DNA from 2 places in the Ottowia pentelensis genome. Region 2 is predicted to be linked to the other one. Evidence: predicted binding sites of a transcription regulator. Region 2 holds the regulator's gene; the other holds the start of a gene.
What was found. The regulator sigma-54, encoded in region 2, starts transcription at its own class of promoters, with help from an activator protein. The targets are predictions, from matches to a motif close to TGGCANGNAANCTGCTTT.

Region 1 (7,896 bases), 1.9 Mb from region 2:
CCAGGTATTCGCACGGCCAGCGCATCACCGACGAGGTGGCGCTGGACTGCGCGCAGGAGGCGGCGGGGCAGCTGCGCTTCGAGATCGAGGCGGCCTTCAGCCAGGGCCTGCCCAACACGCCGATGGCGGGCGCCACGGTGCGGGTGATTTCGGGCAACTTCATCACCGCGCGGCCGCTGGGCATCATCGACGGGGTGGACTTCAAGAGCACGGGCGTGGTGCGCAAGGTGGACGTGGCGGGCATCCGCCGCTCGCTCGACAGCGGCGCCCTGGTGCTGCTGTCGCCGTTCGGCTTTTCGCCCACGGGCGAGGCCTTCAACCTGGCGATGGAGGAAGTCGCCACCTCGGTGGCGGTGGCGCTGCAGGCCGACAAGCTGCTCTTCTTGACCGAGACGCCCGGCCTGCGCATGCACCCGGGCGAGCCCGAGTCCGACGACAACCCGATCGACACCGAGGTTCCGCTGGCCGAGGCGCGCGCCATGCTGGCGCGCCTGCCCAAGCCCGAGCGGCCGACCGACGACAGCTTTTACCTGCGCCACTGCGTCGATGCCTGCGAGCACGGCGTGGAGCGCAGCCACATCCTGCCCTACGCGCGCGACGGCGCGCTGCTGCTGGAGGTCTACGTGCACGACGGCATTGGCACCATGGTGGTCGACGAAAAGCTGGAAAGCCTGCGCGAGGCCGACGCCGACGACGTGGGCGGCATCCTGCAGCTGATCGAGCCGTTCGAGAAGGACGGCACCCTGGTCAAGCGCAGCCGCACCGACATCGAGCGCGACATCGGCAACTACACCGTGCTGGAGCACGACGGCGTGATCTTCGCCTGCGCCGCGCTCTACCCCTACCCCGACGCCGGCACGGCCGAGATGGCCGCGCTCACCGTGTCGCCGCAAAGCCAGGGCCAGGGCGACGGCGAAAAGGTCTTGAAGCGCGTGGAACAGCGCGCGCGCCTGATGGGCCTGACGAGCATCTTCGTGCTGACCACGCGCACCATGCACTGGTTCATCAAGCGCGGCTTTCAGCCGGTGGACCCGGACTGGCTGCCCGACGCGCGCAAGCGCAAGTACAACTGGGACCGGCGCAGCCAGGTGCTGGTCAAGGAACTTTGAAAATCATAGCTGCTCGCGCAGATTCAGCGGGCGCTACAGGCCAGTTTGGCTCATAAACCCGCCCGCTGACCCGGCCTTCCCTTGCATGAGCACCCCGCCCGACGCCCTGCCAGCCGACGCCTTCGACCTGCTCGCCACCCTGGTGGCCGTGGTGCGCGTGGACGGCCGCTGCGAGCGGGTCAACGCGGCGCTGGAAAACGCGCTGTGCCAGTCGCGCCGCAAGCTGGTGCAGGGCCAGGCGCTGGACTGGTTCGTCGATCCGGCGCCGCTGCGCGATGCGCTGCAGCGCACCGGCGAGCTGATGGTCAGCCGCTTCGAGGCCACGCTGCACGGCCCGGCGCCGGGCGCGCATCCGCTGCCGGTGCACGTGGTCGTCAGCCCGCTGGAGCGCGGGGGCGCGCGCGGCGGTGTGCTGCTGGAGATGATCGAAATCGAGCAGCAGGCGCGCCAGGACCGCGAGGAGCGCACGCACCGCCTGGCGCGCGAGCAAAAGGAGCTGCTGCGCAACCTGGCGCACGAGATCAAGAACCCGCTGGGCGGCATTCGCGGCGCGGCGCAGCTGCTGGCGCTGGCGGCGGCGGCGCGCGACTTTGCCGAATCCGCCGAGTACACCGACGTCATCATCCACGAGGCCGACCGCCTGCAGGCGCTGGTCGACCGGCTGCTGGCGCCGCACCAGCGCGCGCTGGTGCTGGGCGAGGTCAACATCCACGAAGTGTGCGAGCGCGTGCGCGCCGTGGTGCTGGCCGAGTTTCCGCGCGGGCTGGACATCCGGCGCGACTACGACGCCTCGCTGCCCGAGCTGCGCGGCGACCGCGAGCGGCTGATCCAGGCACTGCTGAACATCGTGCGCAACGCCGCCCAGGCGCTGGCCGCGCGCATCACGGCCGGCGACGCGTGCATCACCCTGCGCACGCGCGTGGCGCGCCAGCTCACCATCGGCCAGCAGCGCTTTCGGCTGGCCATCGAGCTGCAGGTGGAAGACAACGGCCCCGGCGTGCCCGCGGAGCTGCGCGAGCGCATCTTCCAGCCCCTGGTGTCCGGCCGCGCCGACGGCACCGGCCTGGGCCTGGCGCTGGCGCAGACCTTCGTGCAGCAGCACGAGGGCACGATCGAATACGAAAGCACGGGCGGGCTGACGCGCTTCAAGCTGCTGCTGCCGGTGCGCTGATGGAGCTACTCTCATGAAACCCATCTGGGTCATCGACGACGACCAATCCATCCGCTTCGTGCTGCAGCGCGCGCTGGAGCGCGAGCAGCTGCCGGTGCGCCTGTTCAGCGACCCGCGCGAGGTGCTGGCGGCGCTGGACGCCGGCGACGCGCCGCAGGTGCTGGTCAGCGACATCCGCATGCCGGGCGGCAGCGGCATCGAACTGCTGGCCGAGGTCAAGCGCCGACAGCCCGATCTGCCGGTCATCGTCATGACCGCCTACACCGACCTCGACAGCGCCGTGGGCGCGTTTCAAAGCGGTGCCTTCGAGTATTTGCCCAAGCCCTTCGACGTGGCGCGCGCGGTCGAGCTGATCCGCCGCGCCATCGATGAAAGCCGGCACGACCCGGCGGCCGAGGCCGGCGCGGCGGACATGCCGCAGATGCTGGGCCAGGCGCCCGCCATGCAGGAGGTGTTTCGCGCCATCGGCCGCCTGAGCCAGAGCCAGGCCACGGTGCTGGTCACCGGCGCCAGCGGCACGGGCAAGGAGCTGGTGGCCCTGGCCCTGCACCGCCACAGCCGGCGCGCGGCCGGCCCCTTCGTCGCCATCAACACCGCGGCCGTGCCCAAGGATTTGCTGGAAAGCGAGCTGTTCGGCCATGAGCGCGGCGCCTTCACCGGCGCGCAGGCGCTGCGGCGCGGCCGCTTCGAGCAGGCCGCCGGCGGCACGCTGTTTCTGGACGAGATCGGCGACATGCCGCTGGAGCTGCAGACGCGCCTGCTGCGCGTGCTCAGCGACGGCCAGTTCTACCGCGTTGGCGGCCAGCAGCCGCTGAAGGTGGATGCGCGCATCATCGCCGCCACGCACCAGAACCTGGAGCAGCAGGTGCGCGAAGGCAGCTTCCGCGAAGACCTGTACCACCGCCTGAACGTCATCCGCCTGCGCCTGCCGCCGCTGCGCGAGCGCCGCGAGGACATCCCCGAGCTGGCGCGCTTTTTTCTGGCGCGCAGCGCGCAGGAGCTGGGCGTGGAGCCCAAGCGCATCGCCGACGCCGCGCTGGCCCGCCTGGCCGCCTTCGACTACCCCGGCAACGTGCGCCAGCTCGAGAACCTGTGCCGCTGGCTGACGGTGATGGCGCCCACGCAGCTGATCCAGCCCGAGGACTTGCCGGCCGACCTGTTCGGCGCGGCATCGCCGCCCGCCACCGCGCCGGCGCCGGCCACCGCGTTTACTGAAGCCCGCGCCGCGCTGCCCGCTGCGGTCGCGGGTGGAGGCAGCGAAGCCAGCGCCCCGGCCGATTGGGCTGCCGCCCTCGCCCACGAGGCCCGCACCCGGCTGGAGGCCGGCGAGCCCGAGGTCTGGAAGCAGCTGGCCGAGCGCTTCGAGGGCGAACTGCTGCGCACCGCCCTGGCGCTGACCAACGGCCGCCGCGCCGAGGCGGCGCAAAAGCTGGGCATCGGGCGCAACACCATCACGCGCAAGATGCAGGACCTGGGGCTGGACGACTGATTCGGTTTCGCATTCGAAAAGACTAAACGCCCGCCGCGGGGCGGGATCAGGCCGTCGGGGCGCCCGGCTTCGTTCATGTCCCCCACCGGCCTGCGGCCGGCTCCGCCTTCACTTCACTGCGCCGGGCACCCCAACGGCCTGATCCGTGGCGTTGCTGGCAGCGCAGGCCGCCTGGTGGGTGATTGCCGCCTCCCGCCAAGGGGCTTGGGTGGGCAGCGCAGCGAGGTCAAGGCGGAGATGGCCGTCGCAGACGGACAGCGGGGGACACGAGCGGAGCTGCCCACCCAAGCCCCTTGGCCCACCACCACCCGCCCGGCGTTCTCAACACGTTGATTGCAACTGGGTATCAGTGTCGGCCCCCAGAAGCGGCGCAAGGCCCGCCCTCGGCCTGCACGCAAACGTGCACGGCCATGCACGCGAGTGGTGCAGCACCCACCGACACACGCGCCCTGAACCGGGGCGCACTGGAGTCGCACTGAAGCAGCGCCCGCGCTCCCCCACGGCGTTGCAGCGCCGTCGCGCGGCCCCGGATCTGACATGGCACGGTATCTGCTTGAAGGCTTGCGTCCGCCATTTCAACCCCAGGAGAGAGACCTTGCACCCTTCGTCATCCCCCCTGATATCCGCCCTCTTGGCCGCCGGCCTGTTGGGCGCCAGCCTGGGCGCGTCGGCCCAGACCGCCGAGCCGAGCACTGCTGCCGCCGCCAAGCCCGAGCACAGCCTGAGTTTCAACCTGGGCGCCGTCAGCGACTACCGCTATCGCGGCATCTCGCAAAGCCGCCTCGATCCCGCCATCAGTGCCGGCGCCGACTACAGCCACGCCAGCGGCCTGTACCTGGGCACCTGGCTGTCGTCGATCCGCTGGATCAAGGACGGCGGCGGCGACGCGCCGATGGAATGGGACGTCTACGGCGGCTACAAGGGCAGCGCCGGCCCGCTCGGCTACGACGTCGGCCTGCTGCGCTACCAGTACCCCAGCGCGCGGCTGGCGGTCAGCCCCAACACCACCGAGATCTACGGCGCGCTGACTTACGAAATGGTCACGCTGAAGTACTCGCACGCGCTCACCAATCTGTTCGGCGTGGCCGACAGCAAGGGCAGCGGCTACCTCGACCTGAGCGCCAACCTGGACCTGGGCGAGGGCTGGTCGGTGGTGCCGCACGTTGGCCGCCAGGGCGTGCGCCACAACGGCGCGCTGGCCTACACCGACTACGCACTGACGCTGAACAAGGACTTCGGCAACGGCCTGTCGGCCAGCGCCGCCGTGGTCGGCACCAACGCCGACAAGGCGCTTTACGTCACGCCCTCGGGGCGCTTCACCGGCCGCACCGCGCTGGTGCTGGGCATCAAGTATTCGTTTTAAGCCAAAAGCCACTCCAGTGGCCATGAATCAAGCGCGAACAGCTATCAAAAAGGAAGCAACATGAAACTGGTGACCGCCATCATCAAACCCTTCAAGCTCGAGGAGGTGCGCGAGGCCCTGGCCGCCGTCGGCGCCTCGGGCCTGACGGTGTCCGAGGTCAAGGGCTTCGGCCGGCAGAAGGGCCACACCGAGCTGTACCGCGGCGCCGAGTACGTGGTCGACTTCCTGCCCAAGATCCGCATCGAGACGGCCGTGGCCGACGGTGACCTGGAGCGCGTGATCGAGGCCATCGAGCAGGGCGCGCGCACCGGCAAGATCGGCGACGGCAAGATTTTCGTCACCGCGCTCGAACACGTCCTGCGCATCCGCACCGGCGAGACCGGCACCGAAGCCCTTTGACCGCACGCACCCTGGAGCCTCCCAACATGAAACGCATTTCCCTCCTGCTGGCGCTGCTGCTGGCCGCCCCAGCCTTTGCCGCCGACGCGCCCGTGCCCGCGCTCAACTCGGGCGACACCGCCTGGATGCTAACCTCCACCCTGCTGGTGATCCTGATGACCATTCCCGGCCTGGCGCTGTTCTACGGCGGCCTGGCGCGCAGCAAGAACATGCTGAGCGTGCTGGTGCAGGTGTTCGTCATCTTCGCGCTGGTCACCCTGCTGTGGGCCATCTACGGCTACAGCCTGACCTTCAGCGGCGAGGGCAACTTCTTCGGCGGGCTGGACAAGCTGTTCCTCAAGGGCGTCACGCCAGAGACGTTTGGCGGGCTGCCCACCATCCCCGAATACGTGTTCCTGGCCTTCCAGGGCACCTTTGCCGCCATCACGGTGGCGCTGACGGTGGGCGCCTTTGCCGAGCGCGCGCGCTTTGCGGCGGTGCTGCTGTTCGCGGTGCTGTGGTTCACGCTCAGCTACGTGCCCATCGCGCACATGGTGTGGGGCGGTGGCCTGCTGGCCAAGGACGGCGCGCTGGACTTTGCCGGCGGCACCGTGGTGCACATCAACGCCGGCATGGCCGGCCTGGTGGGCGCCTACATGGTGGGCAAGCGCATCGGCTTCGGCCGAGAGGCCATGGCGCCGCACAGCCTGACGCTGACCATGGTCGGCGCCTCGCTGCTGTGGGTGGGCTGGTTCGGCTTCAACGCCGGCTCGGCCGGCGCCGCCAACGGGCAGGCTGGCCTGGCCTTCGTCACCACGGTGCTGGCCACGGCCGCCGCCACGCTGAGTTGGTCGGCCGCCGAGGCGCTGCACAAGGGCAAGGCCTCGATGCTGGGCGCGGCCTCGGGCGCCGTGGCGGGGCTGGTGGCGGTCACGCCGGCGGCCGGCTTCGTCGGCCCCATGGGCGCCATCGTCATCGGCGCCGTGGCCGGCGTGGTGTGCCTGTGGGGCGTGGGCGGCTTGAAGCGCATGCTGAAGGTGGACGACGCCTTCGACGTCTTCGGCGTGCACGGCGTGGGCGGCATCATCGGCGCCATCCTGACCGGCGTGTTTGCCGCGCCCGCCCTGGGCGGCACGCAGGGCGCCGACTTCGCCATGGCGCACCAGGTGTGGGTGCAGACCAAGAGCGTGCTGATGACCGTGGTGTGGTCGGGCATCGCGGCCTTCATCGCCTTCAAGATCGCCGACTTGGTGTTCGGCCTGCGCGTCAGCGAGGAAGACGAGCGCCAGGGCCTGGACATCGCCAGCCACGGCGAGACCGCCTACGTGCGCTGAACCAGGGTGGGGAAAACCGCGGCTCGCATCGGGCCGCGCTGCCGTTACATTGAAGGCTCCCGAAATCAAGCACAAGGAGACCTCTCGATGCCCCAGCCCCGTCCCCTCACCCGCCGTTACATCGCCCAGGCCGGCCTGGGCCTGCTGGCCGCCAGCGCCCTGGGCGCACGCGCCCAGGGCGCCTGGCCGACCCGGCCGGTGCGCATCGTCGTCGGCTTTTCGGCCGGCGGCACCACCGACGTGGTGGCACGCCTGATGGCCAGGGAGCTGACCGAGGCGCTGGGCCAGACCTTCGTGGTCGAGAACAAGGCCGGCGGCGGGAGCAACATCGCCACCGACCTGGTGCGCGCGGCCGAGCCCGACGGCTACACCCTGCTGATGATGGCGGTCACCAGCACCATCAACCAGACGCTGTACAAGAACATCAAGTTCAACCTCGACCGCGACTTCGACGGCGTGGCCCTGTGCGCCAAGATGCCCAACATCCTGGTGGTCAACCCCAACGTGCCGGCCAAGACCGTGCCCGAGTTCATCGCCTGGCTGAAGACGCAGGGCGACAAGGTGTCCTACGCCTCCTCGGGCAGCGGCACCTCGATCCACATGGCGGGCGAGCTGTTCAAGGTGCGCACCGGCACCCACGCGGTGCACGTGCCCTACAAGGGCAGCGCGCCGGCCCTGACCGACCTGATGGGCGGGCAGGTGCAGTACATGTTCGACAACATGATTTCGTCGTGGCCGCACGTGCAAAACGGCAAGCTGCGCGCGCTGGCCGTCACCACCAAGCAGCGCTCGGCCTCGGCGCCCGACGTGCCGACGATGGAGGAAAGCGGCGTCGCGCCCTTCGACGTCACCTCCTGGTTCGGCCTGGTCGCCCCCAAGGGCACGCCCAAGCCGGTGCTCGACAAGATCAACCAGGTGGTCAACGCCGCCTTCGACAAGCCCGAGATCATCCAGGCCTACGCCAAGCTGGGCGCGGTGTCCGAGAAGAACAGCCCGCGCGACTTCAGCCGCTTCATCCACGACGAGGTGAACAACTGGGCGCCGGTGGTCAA
Region 2 (7,896 bases):
GCTGGGCGTGGCCATCTACGTGGCCAAGGTGCCGGTGCCCTTTGCCAACAAGGGCGCCGCGCGCACCAGCAGCCAGGACGCGGCCGAGGCCAACAAGAACCGCGACTGGGACCCCAACGCCGCGCTGCGCAACCGCGACGACAACGCGCCGGCAGCCCCCGCCGCCCCGGCCGCGGGCACCACCGCCGGCGGCAGCGTGGCCCCCGCGCCCGAGTCCATGCCCATTCCGGCGCCGGCCGTGGTGGGCGGCCCGGTGGCGCGCACGGCGCCCGCCGAGCCCCCGGCCATCGCCGCCAAGCCGCCGGCCACCGCCACCCGCACGGCGCCTTCGACCGACCCGCTGGGCGACCTGGCCGCGGCCCGCTCCGGCATCGGCAGCAATGCGGGCGCGGCCGCCAGCGCCGACCCCTTCACCTATTTCGTGCAGGCCGGCGCCTTCCGCGCGCAGGTCGACGCCGACGCCCAGCGCGCGCGCCTGTCGCTGATGGGCGTGGAGGCGCGCGTGAGCGAGCGCGAGCAGGCCGGCCGCACCGTCTACCGGGTGCGCGTGGGCCCGTTCCAGAACCGCGATGCCGCCGACCGCGTGAAGGCGCGGCTGGACGACAATGGGCTCGAAGCGGCGCTGGTGCGGGTGCAGAAGTGAACCCCCGACAAGTGCAGGCCGGGCGGGAACTTGCCGACGGGCAGCGGGCTCAATAGGGCCGACAAGGACTGGAGAAAACATTTCATGAAACGACGCGAATTCACCCTGGCCGCCGCCGCTGCGGCCCTTCCGGGGCTTATGAGCCTGCCGGCGCACGCCCAGTCGGGCAAGGGCTACATCGAGCTGTCGCCGCGCGCGCCGGTCGACGCCCCGGCGGGGCAGATCGAGGTGGTCGAGTTCTTCTCGTACGGCTGCCCGCACTGCATGCACTTCGAGCCCATCATGGACGCCTGGGTCAAGACCCTGCCCAAGGACGTGGCCTTCCGCCGCGTGCACGTGGGCTTTCAAAGCAACTTCGCGCCGCTGCAAAAAATCTTCTACACGCTGGAGGCCATGGGCAAGGTCGACGCCGCCATGCAGGACAAGGTGTTCAAGGCCCTGCAGACCGATCGCATCAACCTGACCAAACCCGAGGTGCTGTTCCCCTGGGCGGCCAAGCAGGGGCTGGATCAGGCCAAGTTCGAAAGCACCTACAACTCCTTCGGCGTGGCCACGCAACTGCGCAAGGCGGTGCAGCTGCAGGACGCCTACAAGGTCGAGGGCACGCCGGCGCTGGGCATTGCCGGGCGCTACTACACCGACGGCTCGATGGCCAATGGCTTCGAGCCCATGATCAAGCTTGCCAACCAGCTGATCGAGCAGGTGCGCAAGGGCGCCTGACCGGGCCCCGGACGCGCGGCCACGCCAGCCCGCTTCGGCGGGCTTTTTCGCGCCGGCGCCCGTCCGCGCGCGGTCGATACCGGCCCTTACAATGGCCCATTCACCCAAGCAAAAACCGTGCCTCACATGGATGACCGCCACCCGTTCGTCGTGCCCGCCTGGCGCCGCTGGGCCCTGGGCGCCCTGCTGGCGCTGGCGGCCGTGCCGGCGCTGGCCGAGCGCGCCGACCGCGACCAGCCGATGAACATCGAGGCCGACGCGCTGCGCTACGAGGACAAGCAGCAGCTGTCCACCTTCACCGGCAACGTGGTGGTGACCAAGGGCACCATCGTGATGCGCGGCGCGCGCCTGGAGGTGCGCCAGGACAGCGCCGGCAACCAGAGCGGCGTGATGTTCGGCGCGCCGGGCAAGCGCGCCTTCTTTCGCCAGAAGCGCGAGGGTGTCAACGAGTTCATCGAGGGCGAGGCCGACTCCATCACCTACGACGGCAAGAGCGACATCGTGCGCTTCGTGCGGCACGCCGAGATGCGCCGCCTGGTCGGCACCACGCTGCAGGACCAGGTGACGGGCGACGTCATCGTCTACAACAACCGCACCGAGGTCTACACCGTCGAGGGCGCGCCCCACCAGGCCGGCACGCCCGCCGCCGGCAGCGGCCGCGTGCGCGCGGTGCTGGCACCGCGCAACGCGGCCAGCCAGCCGGCGCCGGCCGCGCTGCCGCTGCAGCCGGCGCAGGGCCTGCCGCCCACCGGACCCGCGCAGTGAACCTGACCACCCGCAGCGCCCCGGCCGACGGCGCCCGCAGCCGCATGCAGGTGCGCGGGCTGCGCAAGAACTACGGCGCGCGCCGCGTGGTGCACGACGTGTCGCTGGACGTGACCAGCGGCGAGGTGGTGGGCCTGTTGGGCCCCAACGGCGCCGGCAAGACGACCTCCTTCTACATGATCGTTGGCTTGGTGCGCGCCGACGCCGGCAGCATCCGCATCGACGAGCAGGCGGTCGAGCACATGCCGATCCACCGGCGCTCGCGCCTGGGCCTGTCCTACCTGCCGCAGGAAGCCTCGATCTTTCGCAAGCTGACGGTGGCCGAGAACGTGCGCGCCGTGCTGGAGCTGCAGCACGGCGAGGACGGCCACCCGCTGGGCCGCACCGAGATCGAGCGGCGCCTGACCGAGCTGCTGGAGCAGCTGCACGTGCAGGACCTGCGCGACTCGCCCGCGCCCTCGCTGTCGGGCGGCGAGCGCCGGCGCGTCGAAATCGCCCGCGCGCTGGCCACGCAGCCGCGCTTCATCCTGCTGGACGAGCCCTTTGCCGGCATCGACCCGATCGCCGTGATCGAGATCCAGCGCATCATCGCCTTCCTCAAGTCGCGCGGCATCGGCGTGCTGATCACCGACCACAACGTGCGCGAAACGCTGGGCATCTGCGACCACGCGGTCATCATCACCGAGGGGCGCGTGCTGGCCACCGGCACGCCCACCGACATCGTGGCGAACCCGGACGTGCGCCGGGTCTATCTCGGCGAGCATTTCCGGCTCTGAGTCCGGGCGGGCAGTACGCGGTGAAACCCGGGCTTTCCCTTCGCGTTTCGCAGCAACTGGCGCTGACGCCGCAGCTGCAGCAGTCGATCCGCCTGCTGCAGCTGTCCACGCTGGAGCTGGCCAGCGAGGTCGAGCAGATGCTGCTGGACAACCCCTTCCTGGAGCGCGAGGACGAACACGCCGACGCCGAGCCCCCCGAGCCCGCGCGCGAGCCGCGCGAGCGCGAGGCCGCCGACTCCCGCGACGCTATCGATTCGGAAGCTGCTGGCGCTGATTCGACGGGCGCTGAAGCCGAATTCGAGTCCAAACAGGACTGGCCGGACGACTGGGAGGGCGATGGCGCCGACGCGCCCAGCGACCGCGAATGGGGCGACGCCGCCGGCCCCGGCGCGAGCGGCGACGAGCGCGAGCCGGGCGAGCGCGACGCGCCGCACGAGTCGCTGGCCGCCCACCTGCACACCCAGATGCTGGCGCTGCGGCTGGCGCCCGAGGACGCGGCGGTACTGCGCTTTCTGATCGAGTCGCTGAACGAGGACGGCTACCTGGAGGACTCGCTGGCGCAACTGGCCGCCACCCTGGTGGACGACAGCGACGAGCTGGACGCGCTCGACACCCTGGTGCACCGCTTCAGCTTCGCGCTCAAGCTGCTGCAGTCGATGGAGCCGGCCGGCGTGGGTGCGCGCGACTTGCCCGAGTGCCTGGCGCTGCAGCTCAAGGCGCTTGTGGCCGACACCGCGCTGCCGCCCGCCACCCAGGCCAGCGCTCGCGCCGCGCTGGCCCTGCTGGCCCAGCCCCAGGCGCTGGACGCGCTGGCCCGCCGCGACCTGCGCCGCCTGGCGCAGGCCAGCGGCCAGGACGAGGCCGCGGTGCGCGCCGCCATGGCCCTGATCGCCACGCTGGAGCCCAAGCCCGGCCGGCGCTTTGCCGATGTCGAGCACAACGTCATCGTGCCCGACGTCATCGTCTCGGCCAGCGGCGCGAGCCAGCGCCTGCGCGTGCAGCTCAACCCCGAGGTGCTGCCGCGCCTGCGCGTGCACGACCTGTACGCGCGCGCGCTGCGCGGCGGCAAGGAGGGCGGCGGCCATGCGGCGCTGAGCCAGCAGCTGCAGGAGGCGCGCTGGTTCATCCGCAACATCCAGCAGCGCTTCGACACCATCCTGCGCGTGAGCGAGGCCATCGTGCAGCGCCAGCGCAGCTTCTTCACCCACGGCGAGCTGGCCATGCGCCCGCTGGTGCAGCGCGAGCTGGCCGAGGCGCTGGGCGTGCATGAGTCGACCATCTCGCGCGTGACCACCGCCAAGTACATGGCCACGCCGCGCGGCACCTTCGAGCTGAAGTATTTCTTCGGCTCGGCCCTGGGCACCGAGGCCGGCGGCAACGCCAGCAGCACCGCGGTGCGCGCGCTCATCAAGCAGTTCATCGCCGCCGAAGACCCGCGCCGCCCGCTGTCCGACCAGCGGCTGGCCGAGATGCTGAAGGAGCAGGGCATCGACTGCGCGCGCCGCACCGTGGCCAAGTACCGCGAGGCGATGAAGATCGCCCCCACCCCGCTGCGCAAGCAGCTTTAGACCGCTGTTTCCCCCATGGCCCGCATCGTTTTCGACCTCCCGGCGCGCTTCGGCTTTGCCACCGAGCTGCAGGTCTACATCAGCCACGTCAACCAGGGCGGGCACCTGGACAACGCCCAGCTGCTGAGCCTGGTGTCCGAGGCGCGGCTGCGCTTTTTCCAGTCGCTGGGCTACCGCGAGGGCCACGTCGACGGCACCGCCATCGTGGTCGGCGACATGCTGGCGCAGTACAAGTCCGAGGCCTTTCATGGCGAAACCCTGCGCGTGCAGATGCAGCCGGCCGACTTCAACCGCTACGGCTTCGATCTGGTGTTCTGCATGACCGAGACGGCGCAACGCCGCGAGGTGGCGCGCGGCAAGACCGGCATCGTCTTCATCGACCCGGCCACGCGCCGCGTCACCCCGATTCCCATGGCCGCTCTGCACCAGCTGCAGCGCTGCGCCTCAATGGCCGATGCAACCGCATGACCACGCTGACCCTGTTCCTGCCCTGCGCCGGCGGCGTGGAGGACTATCTGGCCGACGAGGTGCACGGCCTCACCGGCCTGGTCGGCGACGAGCTGTTGACGCTGCGCGGCGGCGTGCGCGTGCGCGGCGACTGGGCCTGCGTGCTGCGCCTGAACCTGATGAGCCGCCTGGCGCAACGCGTGCTGGTGGAGCTGGCGCACGCGCCGTATCAGGGCGAGCAGGATCTGTACGCGCTGGCCGCCGGCGTGGCCTGGGAAGACTGGTTCACGCCACGCCAGAGCTTTCGCGTCGACCTGACGGCGCAGGCCAGCCCGCTCAAAAGCCTGAACTTCGCCACCCTGCGCATCAAGGACGCGGTGGCCGACCGCTTTCGCCAGCAGGCCGGCGGCGTGCGTCCCAGCATCGACACCCAGCGGCCCGACGTGCGCGTGCAGGCGCACCTGACGGCCGACCAGGCCCAGCTTTACATCGACACCAGCGGCGAGCCCCTGTTCAAGCGCGGCTGGCGCCAGGACAAGGGCGAGGCGCCGCTGAAGGAGACGCTGGCCGCCGCCATGCTGGCCGCCAGCGGCTGGTGGCAGCCGGCCACGCGCAGCGTCTCGCCGCTGCCGCTGTACGACCCCTGCTGCGGCTCGGGCACCATCGTCATCGAGGCCGCGCAGCTGGCGCTGGGCCTGCCCGCCGGCGGGCAGCGTCGCTTCGCCTTCGAGCGCCTGAAGGGCTTCGACGCCGCGCAGTGGCATGCTATCAAATCAGAAGCTGCTCGCGCTTGTTCAGCGGGCGCTGAAGGCCAAAATGGCTTGAAATCCGCGGCGATGCGCGTGTTCGGCAGCGACGTCGCGCACCGCATGGTCGATTTTGCCCAGCGCAACGCCGCGCGCGCCGGTGTGGCGCAGGCCGTGCAGCTGCGCGGCGGCGACGCGCTGCAGCGCCTGCCGCCCAGCGATCAGGCCGGCGTGATCCTGATGAATCCACCCTACGGCGAGCGCATCGCCGCCGCCGGCGTGGCGGGCGCCGGGCGCGGCCGCGAGGCCTTCCAGAGCGGCACGCTCGCGCGCCAGCGTGCCGGCGCGGCCGCTGCGGATGAAGTCAACGCCGGCGACGAATTCTTCGCCCGCCTGGCCGCGCACTGGAAGAGCCACTACGCCGGCTGGAGCGCCTGGCTGCTGACGCCCGACCTCAAGCTGCCCGGCCGCCTGCGCCTGAAGGAGTCGCGCCGCGTGCCGCTGTGGAACGGGCCGATCGAGTGCCGGCTGTTCAGGTTCGATTTGACGGCGCGCACGCCGCGCCCGCCGCAGCCCGGCGCTTAGCCCATCAAGCCCGCGCCGACCCATGCTGCGCCAGCAGCGTGGCCATGAAGGCGTGGGCCACCGGCGGCAGCGTGCGCCCGATGCGCGTGACGATGCCGATCGCCCGGCTGGCCTGCGGGCGCACCAGCGGCACGGCGGCCAGGCCTTCCATGCTCATCAGGCCCAGCGTCAGGCGCGGCAGCGCACTGATGCCCAGGCCAGCCGCCACCAGCGCGCCGCAGGCCGTCACGCTGGGGCAGTCGAGCACCGGCCGCAGCGTGATGCGCCTTTGCATGAACACCGCGTCGGTGATGGGCCGGATGCTGGTGTGCAGCGCGCTGGCGATGTAGGGCCGCTGCGCGAACACCGACCAAGGCACCGAGGCGCGCGCGGCCAGCGGGTCGTCGGCGCGGCACAGCAGCACCATCGGGTCGTCCAGCAGCGGCTGATAGCGCAGGCGCTGCTGCGGTGCCGGGCGCACGCTCAGGCCCAGGTCGGCGCGGCCCTCTTCTACCGCCACCCACAGGGCGTCGGCGGTGGCCTCGATCAGACTGAACTCCACCGCAAGATGCGTGCGCCGCAAGGCCACCATGGCCTGCGGCACCAGCGCCGCGCCGGTGGACGGCAGCGCCGCCACCGTGACGTGGCCGCTGCGCCCCTGCATGAAGTCGCCCAGCTCGCTCAACGCACCGTCGAAGTCGCGCAGGATGCGCCGCGCGATGGGCAGCAGTTCGCGCCCGGCGGCGGTGATCTCGACCCGGCGCGTGTCGCGGTCGAACAGGCGCACGCCCAGCGTCTGCTCGGCCTGGCCGATCAGGCGGCTGACGACGGGCTGGGCCTGTCCCAGCTCGGCGGCGGCGCGCCGAAAGCTGCCGCTGGACGCCACCTGCGCGAAGGCTTCGAGTTGCCGCAGGCTCAGGTCGATGCGCATGGGATTGATCCTGTTTCGTCATCACAGATATAGAAATATAGCGCTTCCCATATCAGGCCCCGGTGCCTAGACTGAACGCCAATTTCAGGAGACAAGACGATGACGGGCGTGCTTGACGGGGTTCGTGTGCTGGAGTTGGGCCAGGTGCTGGCCGGCCAAATCGCCGACGAGCCGGTCAGCGCCAAGGCGGGCGATTCGGTCGTCGCTCCGGAAGGCCGTTCGTTCGGCTACGCCGCTTCTGGGATCAACCCCGTGCACGCCATCGTCGTGCATACCCACACGTAAGGACAGAACGATCCACGTACGCCATTGACGTTGAACGGCAATGAAACGAAATCACTCAACAGAACAGGTACCGCTATGTCTCAGTTTTCCACCTCGAACCAACACGGAGTTTCCTGCGCATTGCATGAGCGCGTTGCGGTGATCACCTTTGACCGTCCGGAGCGCCGCAACGCGATGGACATGGAGATGCGAGGCGAATTCGCGCGCGCCGTCGCCCACGCCATTGGCGACGACGACGTCCGCGCGATCGTGCTGACCGGCAACGGAGGGCACTTCTGCGCGGGAGGAGACATTGGATCGATGCAATCGGGCGACGGCATGACGGCAGAAGCTGGACGACAACGCATGCGACGCATGCTGGACAACGTGGCCGCGCTGTACACCTGCGACAAACCGGTGATATCTGCGGTCGAGGGCTGCGCATTCGGAGGTGGCTTTGGTCTAGCTCTGC

Region 1: a site for sigma-54 is predicted at 4,308-4,325, ahead of ACWHMB_RS09935 (TorF family putative porin). Genes of this name have one in related genera too.

Annotation. Positions count from the first base shown of each region.
Region 1 covers NZ_OZ224513.1:2,032,786-2,040,681, forward strand. The annotation lists gene argA (amino-acid N-acetyltransferase) at 1-1,109, shown strand, start outside; gene glnL (nitrogen regulation protein NR(II)) at 1,195-2,280, shown strand; gene ntrC (nitrogen regulation protein NR(I)) at 2,294-3,769, shown strand; gene ACWHMB_RS09935 (TorF family putative porin) at 4,401-5,132, shown strand; gene ACWHMB_RS09940 (P-II family nitrogen regulator) at 5,193-5,531, shown strand; gene amt (ammonium transporter) at 5,558-6,844, shown strand; gene ACWHMB_RS09950 (Bug family tripartite tricarboxylate transporter substrate binding protein) at 6,932-7,896, shown strand, end outside.
Region 2 covers NZ_OZ224513.1:3,939,748-3,947,643, forward strand. The annotation lists gene ACWHMB_RS19195 (SPOR domain-containing protein) at 1-643, shown strand, start outside; gene ACWHMB_RS19200 (thiol:disulfide interchange protein DsbA/DsbL) at 728-1,363, shown strand; gene lptA (lipopolysaccharide transport periplasmic protein LptA) at 1,490-2,128, shown strand; gene lptB (LPS export ABC transporter ATP-binding protein) at 2,173-2,904, shown strand; gene rpoN (RNA polymerase factor sigma-54) at 2,925-4,472, shown strand; gene ACWHMB_RS19220 (acyl-CoA thioesterase) at 4,488-4,940, shown strand; gene ACWHMB_RS19225 (THUMP domain-containing class I SAM-dependent RNA methyltransferase) at 4,937-6,250, shown strand; gene ACWHMB_RS19230 (LysR family transcriptional regulator) at 6,255-7,160, opposite strand; gene ACWHMB_RS19235 (hypothetical protein) at 7,260-7,445, shown strand; gene ACWHMB_RS19240 (enoyl-CoA hydratase/isomerase family protein) at 7,521-7,896, shown strand, end outside.